Linked DNA regions of Oleidesulfovibrio alaskensis DSM 16109. The main gene of each other region encodes a partner of the protein of the gene in region 2 in a complex. Links are inferred from orthologs where the notes say so. Each region holds a gene or a part of one and is shown on either strand. Other genes may lie near its edges. The genes, in order: mnmE and mnmG.

Region 1 (7,376 bases), on a different replicon or contig from region 2:
GCGTCCCCTGTTGCGTACCAGCTCGAAAAGCAGCTTGAACTCGGTGGCGGTCAGGGTCACCTCATCGCCGTCAATCTCCACCCGGTGGGCTTCGGTATCCAGACTCAGCCCGTTCACCCGCCAGCGGGTCCGTTCTTCCTGCTCGGTAAACGGCGCCCCGCGCTTAAGCACCGCCTTGATGCGCAGCACAAGCTCGCGGGGACTGAACGGCTTGACGACATAATCATCAGCGCCCAGCTCCAACCCTACGATGCGGTCTACCTCTTCGCCCCGCGCCGTCAGCATAATAACGGGCGTTTCCTGTGTTTCAGGCATTCTTTTCAGATCCTTGCAGACATCAAGTCCGCTCATGCCGGGCAACATCAGGTCCAGCACCACAAGATCCGGTTTCTCACGCATCGCCAGCTCCAGTCCGGTTTTTCCGTCCATGGCGGAAAACACCTCGAAGCCTGCGGACTCCAGCGTAAATGTGAGCAGCTGGAGGATATCCCCGTCGTCCTCGACGACGAGCAAGCGATCCTTCGCCATATCGTTCAAGCCTCCGGTTAGTTACGGAATGCCTTACAACATCCCAGAGTGACAACTTGATGGGCACATGGTTACAATCACGTTACGCCGGAGCAGCATACTGCAATGATTGTATAAAAATATTTTATTCTTGCACGACGGTAACATGTTGTAACAAACAACCGGCCCTGCCCGCCATGAAAAACGACAGCCGCTCCGGAGTACCCGAAGCGGCTGTCGTTTTTCGTGCGCAGTACGAAAACAGAATATCGTTAAAATGAAACAAGTCCCAGTTCGCGCATCCGCAGGTGGATTTCGCGGCTTACCCAGGCATCTGTGGCGGCATAACTTATCTGTTGCCTGGACAGTTCCAGATTACTCCAGTTTGAACACTGGGCAGCTTTGGAAATGCGAAATTCAAGCAGATTTGCCGCAAGGTTACGCAATCCGTGAGTTTCCATGCCCAGTTCACGCGCCACCTCGCCCAGATCGACCACTGCGGCGTCTTCAAAACAGGCCAGTTTTTTCAAATCCTTGATGTCGTCACGCACCGCAACACCGGTCTTCACGATATGCGGAGACGACAATACGTCCTGTATGCCTTCACTGAAGGCCACCCAACCAAGATGGATAAGATAGACCATATCCCGCGCCGCAAACTGGATAAGCGAAGGCAGATTCATCTTGCCCTTGCGGAACGTGGGACGGGTCTCTGTGTCAAATCCGATCAATTCTTCAGAATGCAGCGCCCGCAGCGCCGCTTCCAGCTCGTCTTCTGTACGCACAAGCGTAACAGGACCGGTATACCGCCGGAGAGGCAGTGAATTGATCTCATCCTTACTGAATTTTTTTGTATACTTTTCTGGAATATTCTTCATTGAGCAGGGTCCGGTAAGTCGTGGCCGGAAGAAGCCGGCGGCGTTCTAATACATGAAGCGCCCCCCTTCCGTAAACCCCCGGATGCCACAAACTGCGGCTACATACGCGCCACAACCAAAAAAACAGCATGCAAAGAAGCTGCAACCGCGGAAAAAACAGCCCGTGCCGTGTCTGGCCGCATGCCTGCCAAAGTCAGCTGCATTGCTGCTGGACGGCACACTGCCGTACAGTCGCGGCACAGTGTGCACGAAATTTCCGGCCGGCCTCTTTGCAGCGCTGCAGGAGTAATGGCGGAATAGCGGCACACCCGCATGCATGCGCCGCACTGCGTGCACCCCTGCCCCACGCGCATGCGCCACGGCGAAATCCGGCCCGCCAGAGCCGCCACCATACCAAGCGGACACCACACCGAGCAGTGCACCATACGCCCGGCCCGGCGGCTGAAATAAACCATCACCCCCACGCTGCACAGTCCGAAAAAAAACGCCGCCGTCGCTGCAGTAAAAGAAGAAGCCCCTGCCATGCGCAGCAGCACCGCACCGCCGAACACAACACCGGCAAGCATCCCGCGGTACAGCACACGGGCCCTGCGCGATACCGGCGCCTGAGCCCCCTGTGCCAAACGGCTGCACCGGTCATCCCACGCCCCCACATAGCAAAGATGGCTGCACCACGCAGGCCCCAGCAGCAATACCGAAACACCGAACAACCCCAGCATGAAAAAGCCGTCGCCTCTGAATAACGGTGCCGCTACAATCAGCGCAGGCACCGGCAGATGCAGATTGCCCGTCATAAGCAGCATGTCGGCCCCCAGCAGTCCCAACGCCAGCTGACCGAAAAACACCGCAGAAAACAACGCCCATATCCGCGGGCGCACAACCCGCGAAGAAGCAGGGGCATACAGCAGACGGGCAACCCATGCGGCATATACCGAAGCCGCCAGCATCTGCACCCATCCGGCCCCCGGCCAGAAACGGTCGGCCAGCAGCGGCATAACCGAGGCGGCCCTGTGCCGTACCGCCCACAGCAGCGCAAAAGCCATCAGGCAGGCCGCAACCTGCAGTCCCGCCGTCTGCCGGTGACGGCTGTACCGGCGGGCCGCGGCCTTGCCCAGCAGAAGCAGCATGGCCCCGCCGGTGAAAGCTATGACCGCACCCATGATGACCGCGGGTCGCACCCAGTCCGCACCGTCTGCAATGCGCCCCTGAACAAGCAGGGAAGCCGTATGCGCCCAGCTGTAGCCCGCGCCGGTCAGCAACACCGCCCCTGCAGCACGCAGCCAGGCACTGCGCAGCCACAGCAGCATGGCGGCAGCGGCCAGCGCTGCGGCCAGCCAGATATGACCGGCGCGCAGCCAGTGAGCGGCAAAAAGCAGTACGGCAAGACAAGGTGCCACAGGCAGCAGCCACAATGTCACGGTGCCGCAGACCGTCAGGTCATCGCGTCCTGCAGACATAGTCTTCAAACTCCTGCCGCCTGCTTTCCACTAATGTGCCGAACCGCAGACCGGCTTCGTAGTGCAGCATGTAAAAATCAAGACTGCGTCTGAGAATTTCAAGAGCAGATGCGCCATCGTAAACACCGGGCAGCGGTGTGGCCAGACGCGGTCTGCGTCCCAGCCGGCCGCCCGCAATCACACGCAGCCCCTGCCGGCGGCAGCTCAGCGCTTTTTCCGGACAGCGCAGCAGACACTGCCCGCAATCAATGCACCGCAACGGGTCAAATGCAGGTACGCCGGAGCCCATGTCTATGGCGTCATCAGGGCATGCCGCGGCACAGCGCCCGCACCCCGTGCACACGTTTTCGTGCACGCCGGGCGTGCACACACTGATAAATCCCATATCGGCGATATGCGGGCGCGCGCAGCCGTTAGGACAGCCGGACACCGCCACACGGAAAACATGGTGCCGGCGCAGAGGCCCGCGCAACGAGTTACGCAAAAAAGCATCCCATGGTGATGCCTGAAGCACTCTGTCCACCTGAGCGGTAAATCCTTCGGGCACATGCAGCCCGAAACGGCAGTTTCTACCCTGCGCTCCCCGGCAGGCGGTCACTTCCGCAGTCTGTGTCACTAATTCTGACATGTCAGCTCCATCATGATGTTATACAGGGCAGGCAGGCAGTGTATCGCCCGGCAGAGCCTTGTCTGTGATGCAGGTCACATTGTCTGCACACAAAAAAAGCCCGTCCTGCACGGACGGGCTTGCACGGCGGCAGAATCACTTGCCGATGCAGAACGAATCAAAAATCCTGTTCAGAATATCATCCGGCGTGGTTTCGCCCGTGATTTCTGAAAGAACCGAGCAGGCAGACTCAAGGCGGACTCCCGCAAGGTCATACGGCACTCCCGAAACGATATCGGCAGCCAGCGCTTCCAGCTCTTCAAGCGCGCGCCGCAGGGCTTCCGTCTGGCGCAGGTTGGGTGCCATATCCGATGCGGCAGCATCTGCGGTCAGCGCGTTGCTGCGGCGCAGCACCATCTCGCGCACGGCTGCGGCCAGAGAATCCATCCCCTTTCCTTCACGGGCAGATACAGCCACATAAGGGCGACCGGCAAGTGACCGGACACACCTGTCCAGTTCATCCTCGGTCGCGGCATCGGTCTTGTTCAGCACAACAAGTACAGATCCGGCTTCCATGGCGGCCATAAGTTCCTGCTCATGCGGGCCGGTGCCCAAACGGGAATCCACCACCAGCAGCACCAGATCAGCCTGAGCGGCAAGGTCACGGCTCATGCGCACACCTTCCTGCTCCACGATGTCGCCTGTCTCGCGCAGACCGGCGGTATCAACCAGACGCACGGCCAGCCCGTCCAGCGTAATGCTTTCTTCCAGAAAATCACGTGTGGTGCCGGGAACGTCCGTCACTATGGCCCGCTTTCTGCCCAGCAGGGCATTAAGCAGACTTGATTTGCCGGCATTCACCTGTCCGGCCAGCACCACCTGAGCTCCTTCACGCCAGCAGCGGGCCCGCTCGTAGTTACCGATAAGCTTGCGGATAGCATCCGCAGTTTCTTCAACTGCGTGCATAAAATCGGCCGGGGCAAGACATTCCACTTCATCCTCTGGAAAATCGACCGCCACACACAACTGCACACGTACCAGTTCAAGCCGTTCGCGCAGGGCGTTTATGTGTCTGCCAAGCATGCCGTCAAGACGGGCCTGCGCCAGCCGGACGCCTTCCGCCGCCGGGGCCGCTATCATCTCGGCCACAGCCTCAGCCTGCGTCAGGTCCATGCGACCGTTAAGAAAAGCCCGTCGGGTAAATTCGCCGTGCGCCGCGGGCCGTGCGCCCTGCCGCAACACCGCATCCAGCACCGCGGCAAGAATGGCAGGCCCGCCATGGCAGTTGATTTCCACCACATCTTCACCGGTAAACGTACGCGGTGCAGGCATGTGCACCGCCAGCACATCGTCCAGAATCCTGCGCTGCGGCGTACCGTCATGAATGCGCCCATGATGCAGCACCCGCGGTCGGAAACCGCTGAAACCGGGCGATGTGGAGTCGAACAGGGCTGTAAGTATGGCATGGCTGCGCGGACCGCTCAGCCGGATGATGCCCACCCCGCCCTGCCCCAGCGGGGTGGCGACGGCGGCTATGGTATCTGTTCCGTGATGCTGTGACATGATGCTGTGTTCCTGAAAAAAATGAACCGGCGTTGAATGGACGCCGGAAACAAACCGTTGCGGCACGGCACGGGCGTACCGGCTGACTATACATAAAAAGCGGAGGAAAATCCTGTGGACTTTCCTCCGCATATCTTCGGCTGGCGGCGGGTTAGCCTTTGCGCCGGCGCAGGATGACCACCCTTTTCATGGGGCCTTCACCTTTGCTTCGGGTCTGGATTTCTCCATCTTCCTGCAGTGCAAGGTGCACTATGCGCCGGTGATAGGAACTGAGCGGACGCGTGGACTGGGGTTTGCCCAGCGTTTTTGCCCTGTCGGCAAGATGCAGTGCAAGATCGCGCAGCTTGTCGTCCTGACGTTCGCGGTAGTCACCGGTATCCAGCTGGATACGCACCGGGGTTCCCAGCTCCTTGGCCACAATGCGGTTTACCAGATACTGGAACGAAGCCAGCGTCTGACCTTCGCGCCCGATGAGCAGCCCGGAATTGTCACCGCAGTCTACAGAAACCTTGACGCGGTTGTCGTCGATGCGTGCGGCAAGCTGCACCTCTCCGATGACAGGCAGAATAAGTTTTTCAACGGTTGTCTGCACCAGCGAAAGAACTTTTTCCTGATCCAGATCGGCCAGATTGACGTTGCCGGCAGAATCGCCGTTGTCTTCGTCACCGTTCTGACTGTCATCAAAATCGTCGTTCTGCAGCCCTTCGGGCAGCAAGTCTTCCGGCGCAGCGTCCGGGGCGGCGTTTTCATCCTGACCGCGGGAAGCGTCGTCGCCTCTGCTCCCTGACTTGCGGCGCGGACGCGGACGCCGTCTGCGCGAACGGCTGCGGCCGTTTTCATCTTTTTCCGCCGGTTCTGCAGCAGACTGTTCTGCTGTTTCTTCCGCCTGCGGGGCTGCCGCAGCAAAAGCTGCACCTGCAGCGGCTTCTTCAGCTTCACCGTTTCCGGAAACAGGCCCCTTGCGGACGTTACCGGCTTTAGGTGCGCCGCCGGAAGCGCCCTGCTCTTTTCTGCCCCTGCTGCCGCGCCGCGAACGCGATGAACGGGGTCTGGACTCCTGTCCTTCTTCCGTTTCCGGACGTGCGGTGTTTTCCGGCTGCGCCTGTTCGGCGTCTTTTTCAGCCTTTGCGGGGGCGGAATCCTGACGGGGCTTTTTATCCGTCTGCTTACCTGCGGTATCTCTGGTGTCGCGCTCCTTTCTGGCGGATTCATCCTTTCTGGACTGTGAATCCTCCCGCGACATAAAGCCCGTCGAACGGCCGCGCTTGTCGGCCACGGGCTGGTCGAACGACATTCTTCTTGCCCTGATGCGCGCTTTGCGTGCGCCCACAAGCCCGAAAATTCCGGACTTGGCATCATTCAGAATATCAATCTCCAGTTTTTCCCGTTCGGTATCAAAGTGGCGGCATGCCTCCCTGATGGCGTCGTCCAGACTTTTGCCCTGAAACTCCTTGAATTCATCCATTTATTCACCTCGAAGTCAAACGCAGTTGTCAGGCGAAGCCTAGGACTTGCGGAGCATCCACCACTGCTGTCCGATGGAAAGCACGTTGTTGACGAGCCAGTACACCACAAGCCCTGCGGGGAAGTTGAGGAACATGAAAGTAAAGACAACGGGCATGAACATCATGATCTTCGCCTGAGTGGGGTCGGCGGGCGCAGGAGTGAGCCGCTGCTGCAACAGCATGGTGGCACCCATCACAACGGGGGTGATGTAGAAGGGGTCCTTGGCCGACAGGTCGGCCAGCCACACGATGTCGGTAAAAGGCAGATGCGCGATGAAAGGCGCATGACGCAGCTCGATGGCGTTGAGCAGGCCCTGATACAGACCCAGAAAAACCGGAATCTGAAGCAGCATGGGCAGACACCCGCCCGCGGGGTTGACCTTGTAGGTCTTGTACAGCTCCATGACTTCCTGATTCATGCGCTGACGGTCGTCCCCGTATTTTTCTTTGATTTTCTGCACCATGGGCTGCAGCTTTTTCATCTGCTCCATGGACTTGTAGCTTTTCTGCGACAGAGGCCAGAAAAGCAGCTTGACCAGAATGGTCAGGATGATGATGGCCACACCGTAGTTGCCGGCATAAGAGTAGAAGAACTTCAGGCCGGAAACCAGCGGTTTAGCAAGGAAGGTGAACCAGCCGTAGTTGAGAGCCTCATCAAGATGATAAGGCATGGCGGCCAGTCTGTCGCTTTCCTTGGGACCAATGTAGTAGCCGATGCCGAACTCGGCAGAGGAACCGGACGCAATGGAAAGAGAGCTGTTTTCCACCACGGAACGGTACACACCGCCTTCCAGCACGCCCTTGAAAGGCAGCGCGCCTTCGGCGGGGGCCATGACAGCCATGAAATAGTTGCACATCA
Region 2 (7,559 bases):
TATGGCGTCCGAACCGAGAGGTACCATGCGGGTGCGTGACACTTCTTCGTCAATTTTTTCACCCGGCAGGTGTCCGCCGATACCCGGCTTTGCCCCCTGACCAACCTTTATTTCCACTGCCGCACCTGCGTTCAGGTAGTCTTTATGCACCCCGAAACGGCCGGAGGCTACCTGTACAATGGTATTGGCCCCGTAGCCGTACAGTGAAGGATGGAGCCCGCCCTCTCCCGTATTGTAGACTATGCCCAGTTCCGTGGCGGCCTGAGCCATGGCTTTGTGCAGGTTGAAATTGATGGATCCGAACGACATGGCTGCAAACATCAGCGGATACTCCAGCCGGATCTGCGGAGGCATTTCTCCCTTCAGCCTGAATGTGCCGGCTGTTTCTTCAAAAGCCGCGATATCCGGTTTGGCTCCCAGATAGGTGCGCAGCTCCATCGGTTCACGCAGCGGATCAATCGACGGATTGGTGACCTGGCTTGCGTCAAGCTGCAGGTTGTCCCAGTAGACGGGCTTGTCCGCCGGACTGCCTGATCCAGAAAGCAGGATGCCGCCTGTATCGCTCTGCTTGTATATGTGTTTGATGAACGCAGGTGTCCAGAAAGCGTTTTCACGGAATTCCGAAGGATTTCTGCGTATGGTCAGGCAGCTTGTGGGGCACTGCGCCGCGCATCTGTGGCAGCCGGTGCATTTTGAACTGTCGAAGCTGACACGCTGTCTGGTGTCGTCCCAGTAATGTGCCTCATAGGAGCACTGTCGCACACAGACCTCGCAGTTGATACAGCGCGAATCATCGCGGACAATGACAAAGTCTGTGAATTTTTGACTTATCGGCTTGAAAGGCAAAGCGTGCCTCCTTTGCTGGATGGCGCATCTGTGACAAAAATGTTTATTTTGCGCATTGCGCAAATAAGCAGCAGGAAGATGCGCTCTTGATGTTAGGAATTAACGTAAAAGTATAAAAAATGTCAATTCACAGGACGGCGCTATCAGGCAGTTTGATTATTTATTCTTTATTTCTAGTATATTAGTCCATTTTTTATATTTTTGAGAAGAAACCATCCATATGATTTTCTGCAGGATAATTACAATTTTGCAATATTGTCTTTGATGAATCCAGTGACAAGCTGCCCTACTTTGCCGGAGGTTTCTCTGTGTGTGGTAAGCAGATGATGGGCGGTTATCTTCTCAGTAACCGGCAGCAGGTGCATCTGCCTTACCGCAGAGCTGATGGAAGTGATGATCCGCCATGCGTTGCTGGGAGGGGATGTTCTGTCTGTGGGAGCATGGAGGACCATCGCCGGACAGGTGACGTTTCCGAGTATGCGCCCGACACTTCGGCAACCTTCTATAAGGCTCCAAAGCTGCGGCAGCAGATTTACACCGTCATAACCGCGCCACGGCGCAATCTCCTGTGAGGCGGACGAACGCGGTGCTGAAGGCCACACGGGGCGGACAAACCGCAGAAAGCGCACAAGAGGCAGGCGCCAGTCTTTCATTTCCCACGGGATGATCCGGTAAACATGGATGGGAGCGGCAATGCTGACAACAGCCGCAGGTGAATGCCGCGCCGCGATATATAATGATAGAGTGCCGCCCATGGACAACCCAGCCACTGCCGCGTGGTCAACCTCGCGAGAAAAAGTCACAAACTGCTCCTCGGCATAAGATGCCCAGTCGTTGAAAAAAGTTTCGCGGAAGCGGGTCACGCTTGAGTCATGTCCCGGAAGGGTTATGCATTTTGCCGTTCCGCCGGCTCTCTTCACAGCTTCAGCCAGCGGTTGCATCTCGAAAGATGCTCCGCCGAAGCCGTGAATCAGAAGACATCCCCATTTCATTTTTCACTCCTGAGTTGTTAGTTATTGCCTGACAGACGATGTCTTTATACCATATGTGATTACGCCTGTCGCAAAGGAGACCTGAATGAAGCAACATTGTGACCGGATTATCAGAGCCGGTGTTCTTGTCACTCAGGACGAGCAGCGCCGTGTGCTTGGTGATGCGGCTGTGGCCGTGACCGGAGACACCATAGCCGCCGTCGACCATGCTGATGTGATAGTCGCGGAATGGAGCACCGACGCTGTAAGCGACCTTTCGGGCATGCTCGTCATGCCGGGGCTGGTCAATGCCCACACCCATGTGGCGATGACTTTTCTGCGCGGGCTTGCCGACGATTTGCCGCTAATGCAGTGGCTCACCGAGCATGTTTTTCCGGTTGAAAAGCATCTGAGTGCCGAGATAGTCGAAGTCAGCGCTCTGCTGGGCTGCGCCGAAATGGCTGCCACGGGCACTACCACCCTGTGCGACATGTACCTTATCGAAGATGCCACATTCAAGGCCGTTGACCGTGCGGGGCTGCGCATGCAGGGCGGAGAAGGCCTTTTCGCCTTTCCTTCGCCGGCATATGCCTGCATTGAAGATGCCTTTGAACTAGTACGCCGGCAGCATGACAGGTATTCCTCTCACAGCCGCATACGTCATGCGGTCATGCCTCACGCCGTATACACCAGCAACCCTGAAATGCTGGCCCGCTGCGCCGCGCTGGCCGGAGAACTCGGTTGCGGGCTGCATATCCATCTGGCCGAAACCGCAGCCGAAACCGCGCAGTGCCTTGCGAGCTTCGGCAAACGTCCTATCCCTTACTGTCGTGATCTGGGCGTACTTTCGCCGCGTACCACTGTGGCGCATGCGGTGGATGTAACCGATGACGAGCTGGAGATACTGCGCGAATCCGGGATTTGCGTGGCACACAACCCGGTAAGCAATATGAAGCTTGCATCAGGTTCCGCACGTGTTCCGGAAATGCTTGCCGCAGGTATCTGCGTAGGCATTGGTACTGACGGTGCGGCCAGTAACAACGGGCTTAATATGTTTACGGAAATGAAAACATGCGCCCTGCTGCACAAGTTGCGCTATGCCGACCCGACCTGCGTGCCTGCGGCAACGGTGCTGGACATGGCAACCACGGGGGGTGCGAAGTGCGCCGGCTGGCCGGAAACCGGTGCGCTGGTGCCGGGAGCCAAGGCAGATCTCATTGCACTGGATTTGTCAGCCCCGAATCTGCAGCCTCTGTATTCTGCGGTTTCTCATATTGTTTATGCCGCCACAGGGCACGAAGTTACCCACACCATGGTCGGCGGCGAATTTGTATATGAAAACGGACGGCACACCAGATTTGATTATCCGGCCTTGCTGCGGGAAGTGGCCTCTATCCGCAGGTGGGTGCAGAAAAAAATCACGGGATGATCCGGCTTTCTGGCCTGTTGAAACGCTTTTATGTTGACATTTGCCGCAATCCGTATCATGGATTCCTGCTTTCAAGACAACAATACCGCGCAGCCTGCGCGACTGGGAGGTTTATATCATGAGTGATGAAAGAATGCTCGAAGGCGCGGTGAAGACTGCCGAAGGCGTTGAGCTTAACGGCATGGTGATGGCGCCTGTTGTTGAGCAGTGTGACGGTTGCGACCGTGTGCGCTCTTTTGAAGGTGAAAAGTTCTGCAGCAGCTACCCCTTCCCCGCCAAAAAGTGGGCACAGGGCAACTGCAACTTTGCTACCCACGTAGCCAGAGTGACCGCCAGCGGCAAAAAGGTTAACCCCCTTAAAGCATCCAAGCGTGCTGCCCGCGGGTAACTGCTCTCTTGTCGCGAGCTTTCGAAAGGGCTGCCCTCGGCAGCCCTTTCGTTTTTTTTGCACAGGCGTTTTTACTTTACTTTCACCGTGTCAGGCTGCATTCTGCCCCGGCATTACCGCATAACTGTGCCATGCATGTCAGGAGCAAACAATGTTACAGACTCTTTTTGCCTATCTCGACACCCAGCGCGACACCGTGGTGGAACTGCAGCGCGAGCTGACCGCCATTCCTGCGCTGGATCCTCAAAGTGAAGGAATCGGCGAAGAAGCCAAGGCTGAATATATCATCGCCAGACTGCGGGAATTCGGGGTGACGGATATTGAAACCGTCAATGCTCCGGATATCCGTGTTCCGTGCGGATATCGTCCCAACGTCATCGCCCGCATCGCCGGACGCGATACCTCCAGAACTTTCTGGATCATTTCGCACATGGATGTGGTCCCTCCCGGAGATCTGGATCTGTGGGATGCCGACCCCTATACCTTGCGTACCGAGGGTGATGTCCTTATAGGGCGGGGTGTGGAAGATAACCAGCAGGCCATTGTTTCCAGCCTGCTGATGGCCCGGGCATTGTGTCGTCATGATATCACGCCGGAAATAAACATTGGCCTTCTGTTTGTGGCGGACGAGGAAACAGGGAACACGTTCGGGCTTGACCATGTGCTGGCCGTCCGTCCGGAACTTTTCCGCAGTGCAGACCTGATTCTTGTTCCTGACTGCGGCAATGCGGACGGCACCATGCTTGAAGTGGCCGAGAAGAGTGTCCTGTGGGTAAAAGTAACCGTTACCGGCAGGCAGTGCCACGGCTCGCGGCCGGAAGAGGGGATCAATTCGCTGGTGGGTGCGGCTGCCATGATACTGAAAGTTCAGGACCTGCACACCAGTTTTGATCTGCGTAATGATCTTTTTGTTCCGCCGGTTTCCACGTTTGTGCCCACCAAAAAAGAGGCCAACGTGCCCAACGTGAACACTGTACCCGGTAATGACGTATTTTATATCGACTGCCGTGTACTGCCTGAATACGCCCTTGATGATGTCATGCAGCAACTGCAGGCCATGGCCGCAGAGGTGGAGACGCAATACGGAGTGACCATTGCGCTGGAGCCGGTGCAGCGCGAGCAGGCCACAGCGCCTACGGATACGGGTGCCCCTGTGGTTCTTGCTTTGCAGCATGCCGTAAAGTCCGTATACGGAGCAGATGCCCGTCCCATGGGTATAGGTGGCGGCACCGTGGCTGCAGCCTTGCGCCGCAAAGGGCTGCCCGCAGTTGTCTGGAGCAAGATTATCTCCAATGCGCACACGCCCAATGAGCGCTCGCTCATTTCGGCCAATATAGGCGACGCAAAAGTGATGCTTCATGTCGCCCTTGCTCCGGCCCGATAAAAGTCAGCCCGGCGCGTCGAAATGACGCGCCTTTTTTAGCTATGTCAGTAAAAAAAGCTTCTTTTCCCGAACTGTTCGATCTTGTGGTGGTGGGTGCCGGCCATGCCGGATGTGAAGCCGCCATGGCTTCTGCCCGTCTGGGGCTTAAAACGCTGCTGCTGACCATCAACGCGGACAGAATCGGCCATTTGTCATGCAACCCTGCCATAGGCGGGCTGGCAAAAGGGCATATGGTCAAGGAAATTGACGCCCTGGGCGGCATGATGGGACTGTGGGCCGACGAAGCCGGCATTCAGTTTCGTCTGCTGAATACAAGCAAGGGGCCTGCCGTCCATTCCACACGGGCCCAGATAGACCGCGATGCTTACATGAAAGCCGTGCAGCGGGATGTTTTCCGGCAGGATAATTTGTGGGTGTGGCAGGATACCGCGGAAAACGTGCTGGTGGAAAACGGCCGCGCCGCCGGGGTGTCCACTCTGCTCGGTCAGGAGTTCAGGTCGCGGGCGGTCTGCGTCACCGCCGGAACATTCATGAGCGGGCTTATCCACGTGGGGTTGACCCACTTTTCCGGTGGCCGGCTGGGTGACCCTGCCGCACAGGGACTTTCCGCAAGCCTGCGTGCCGTCGGACTGGAACTGGGCCGTCTGAAAACCGGCACCACCCCCCGCCTGCTACGTGACAGCATCAATTTTGATGTCATGGTGGAGCAGCCCGGCGATAATCCGCCGCGCCCTTTCAGCTTCCGGTCTCGGCATGCACGCATGCCGCAGGTGCCGTGCTATCTTACGTGGACCAACGAGGCGACGCATGAGGCTATACGGGCAGGTTTTGACCGCTCCCCTATGTTCACCGGCATCATTTCCGGTACCGGAGCGCGCTACTGCCCTTCCATAGAAGACAAAATCGCGCGTTTTCCCGACAAGGACAGGCATCAGATTTTCATCGAGCCGGAAGGCCTGCACAGTCCGGAAGTTTACCCCGGTGGAATTCCTACCAGCCTGCCGCTGGACGTGCAGAAAGCCATGATAGCCACCATTCCCGGTCTGGAAAAGGCCCAGATTGTGCGGCCCGGCTATGCCATAGAATATGATTATGCCAATCCCACGCAGCTTAAGCCCACACTTGAAACAAAAGTTCTGCCGGGATTGTGGATGGCCGGACAGGTCAACGGCACCTCCGGCTATGAGGAAGCCGCCGCTCAGGGGCTGTGGGCCGCTCTGAACATTTTCTGCGGTCTGCGCGGTCTGCCTGCTTTTATTCCGGGCCGTGATGAGGCGTATATGGCAGTGCTGGTGGATGACCTTGTGACCAAGGGAACGCTGGAGCCGTACCGCATGTTTACGTCGCGCGCAGAGCACAGGCTTCTGCTGCGGGAAAATAATGCCGACAGCAGACTGACACCCGCGGGTCGCAGTCTGGGGTTGGTTGATGACGCCCAATGGCAGCTGTACACCGCCAAAAAAACGGCGCTGGAGCAACTGCTTGCGGAGCTTGACGCAAGACAGGTCAGGCCCGATGCCGCAACCCGGGATATTTTTGTGCATATGAATGAGGCGGTGCCCACCAGATCGGTGAGTCTGGCAGACCTTTTGCGCAGACCGGCACTGGGCATCACGGACCTGCAGGCGTTCGGCCTTGAAACGGACGGTTTTGCCGCGGATGTTCTTGAAGAGGCCCAGACCATTGTAAAATATTCCGGGTATCTGAAGCGGCAGGAAGAGTTGGTGCTGCGTACTGCGCGACATGAAGCTGTGGTCATTCCCGAAGCGGCGGATTATGCCGCTGTTCACGGATTGACTCGGGAAGCTGTTGAAAAACTGAGTAAAGTCCGTCCACGGACCCTTGGTCAGGCTGCGCGTATTTCCGGAATCACACCCGCTGCATTATCGTGCATAGAGGTCTATCTGAAAAAAAACGGCTGGCTGTAACATTATTATGGTGTTTTTTTTGCATTGTTCAGCGGATACTGCCGTTGGTACAATGCCCTTGAAATACACAAGGCTGTTTTCAGCCTTTGGAGCAGCTTTTCAGAATGGATCAGATTGCAATGAACATCCAGACGTCTTCCGCAGCTGTCCGGTTTTCTTCACTGGACCGTACGACCAACTACTTTACGGAAATCGGTAACAGCTTCGGTGCCACATCATTTTCATCCACTGCGTCGCTGACGGTCATAGCCGTACTGTGCGGTGTCATTGTCGTGCTGCTGGGTGTCATTGTCGTTCTGTCATATCTCAAGCGCAAGCACGGCAGTTATGTGCCCGCGGGCTGGATTCTGCGTCCCGCAGAAATTGCACAGCAGCTGCAGACAGCCATTGACCAGCGGGGAAAAGTCGAGCTGCAGTTTCACACACCGGGCGCACGCCGCCACGCCACAACCTGCCTGCCTGTGGCGCTGGAACATGACACTCTACTGCTTGAATGCTCCGGTCTGGAAAAGCTTTCGCCGGGCTGGATAGGCAGAAGTGTGGAATGCTTTTTTTGTCTGAAGTCAGGAACACATCCTGTCTATTACACATTTGTGACCACAATTGCCGGCAT

The links.
Region 1: the proteins of mnmG (region 2) and mnmE are in contact, whole or in part, in a solved structure (PDB 9HIP), measured with the Escherichia coli proteins. The link is inferred for Oleidesulfovibrio alaskensis DSM 16109 from one-to-one orthologs.

Annotation. Positions count from the first base shown.
Region 1 is NZ_AXWQ01000004.1:371,286-378,661, forward strand. The notes cover bases 2,810-5,619. They hold mnmE (tRNA uridine-5-carboxymethylaminomethyl(34) synthesis GTPase MnmE), read right to left. Parts: upstream 5,013-5,619; coding sequence 3,606-5,012; downstream 2,810-3,605. Other genes in these bases: H586_RS0101950 (4Fe-4S binding protein), read right to left, coding at 2,810-2,842; H586_RS17785 (4Fe-4S binding protein), read right to left, coding at 2,823-3,470; jag (RNA-binding cell elongation regulator Jag/EloR), read right to left, coding at 5,164-5,619. Also shown: H586_RS0101940 (response regulator), read right to left, coding at 1-528; H586_RS0101945 (3'-5' exonuclease), read right to left, coding at 780-1,385; more of H586_RS0101950, read right to left, coding at 1,484-2,809; more of jag, read right to left, coding at 5,620-6,477; membrane protein insertase YidC, read right to left, coding at 6,517-7,376. UniProt on the Escherichia coli protein: Exhibits a very high intrinsic GTPase hydrolysis rate. Involved in the addition of a carboxymethylaminomethyl (cmnm) group at the wobble position (U34) of certain tRNAs, forming tRNA-cmnm(5)s(2)U34.
Region 2 is NZ_AXWQ01000015.1:61,107-68,665, forward strand. Bases 4,510-7,502 are described here. They hold mnmG (tRNA uridine-5-carboxymethylaminomethyl(34) synthesis enzyme MnmG), read left to right. Parts: upstream 4,510-5,059; coding sequence 5,060-6,946; downstream 6,947-7,502. Other genes in these bases: H586_RS0110190 (M20 family metallo-hydrolase), read left to right, coding at 4,510-5,018; H586_RS0110200 (PilZ domain-containing protein), read left to right, coding at 7,051-7,502. Outside these bases: H586_RS0110170 (glutamate synthase-related protein), read right to left, coding at 1-846; H586_RS0110175 (alpha/beta hydrolase), read right to left, coding at 1,086-1,838; H586_RS0110180 (amidohydrolase), read left to right, coding at 1,924-3,246; H586_RS0110185 (PxxKW family cysteine-rich protein), read left to right, coding at 3,365-3,634; more of H586_RS0110190, read left to right, coding at 3,786-4,509; more of H586_RS0110200, read left to right, coding at 7,503-7,559. UniProt on the Escherichia coli protein: NAD-binding protein involved in the addition of a carboxymethylaminomethyl (cmnm) group at the wobble position (U34) of certain tRNAs, forming tRNA-cmnm(5)s(2)U34.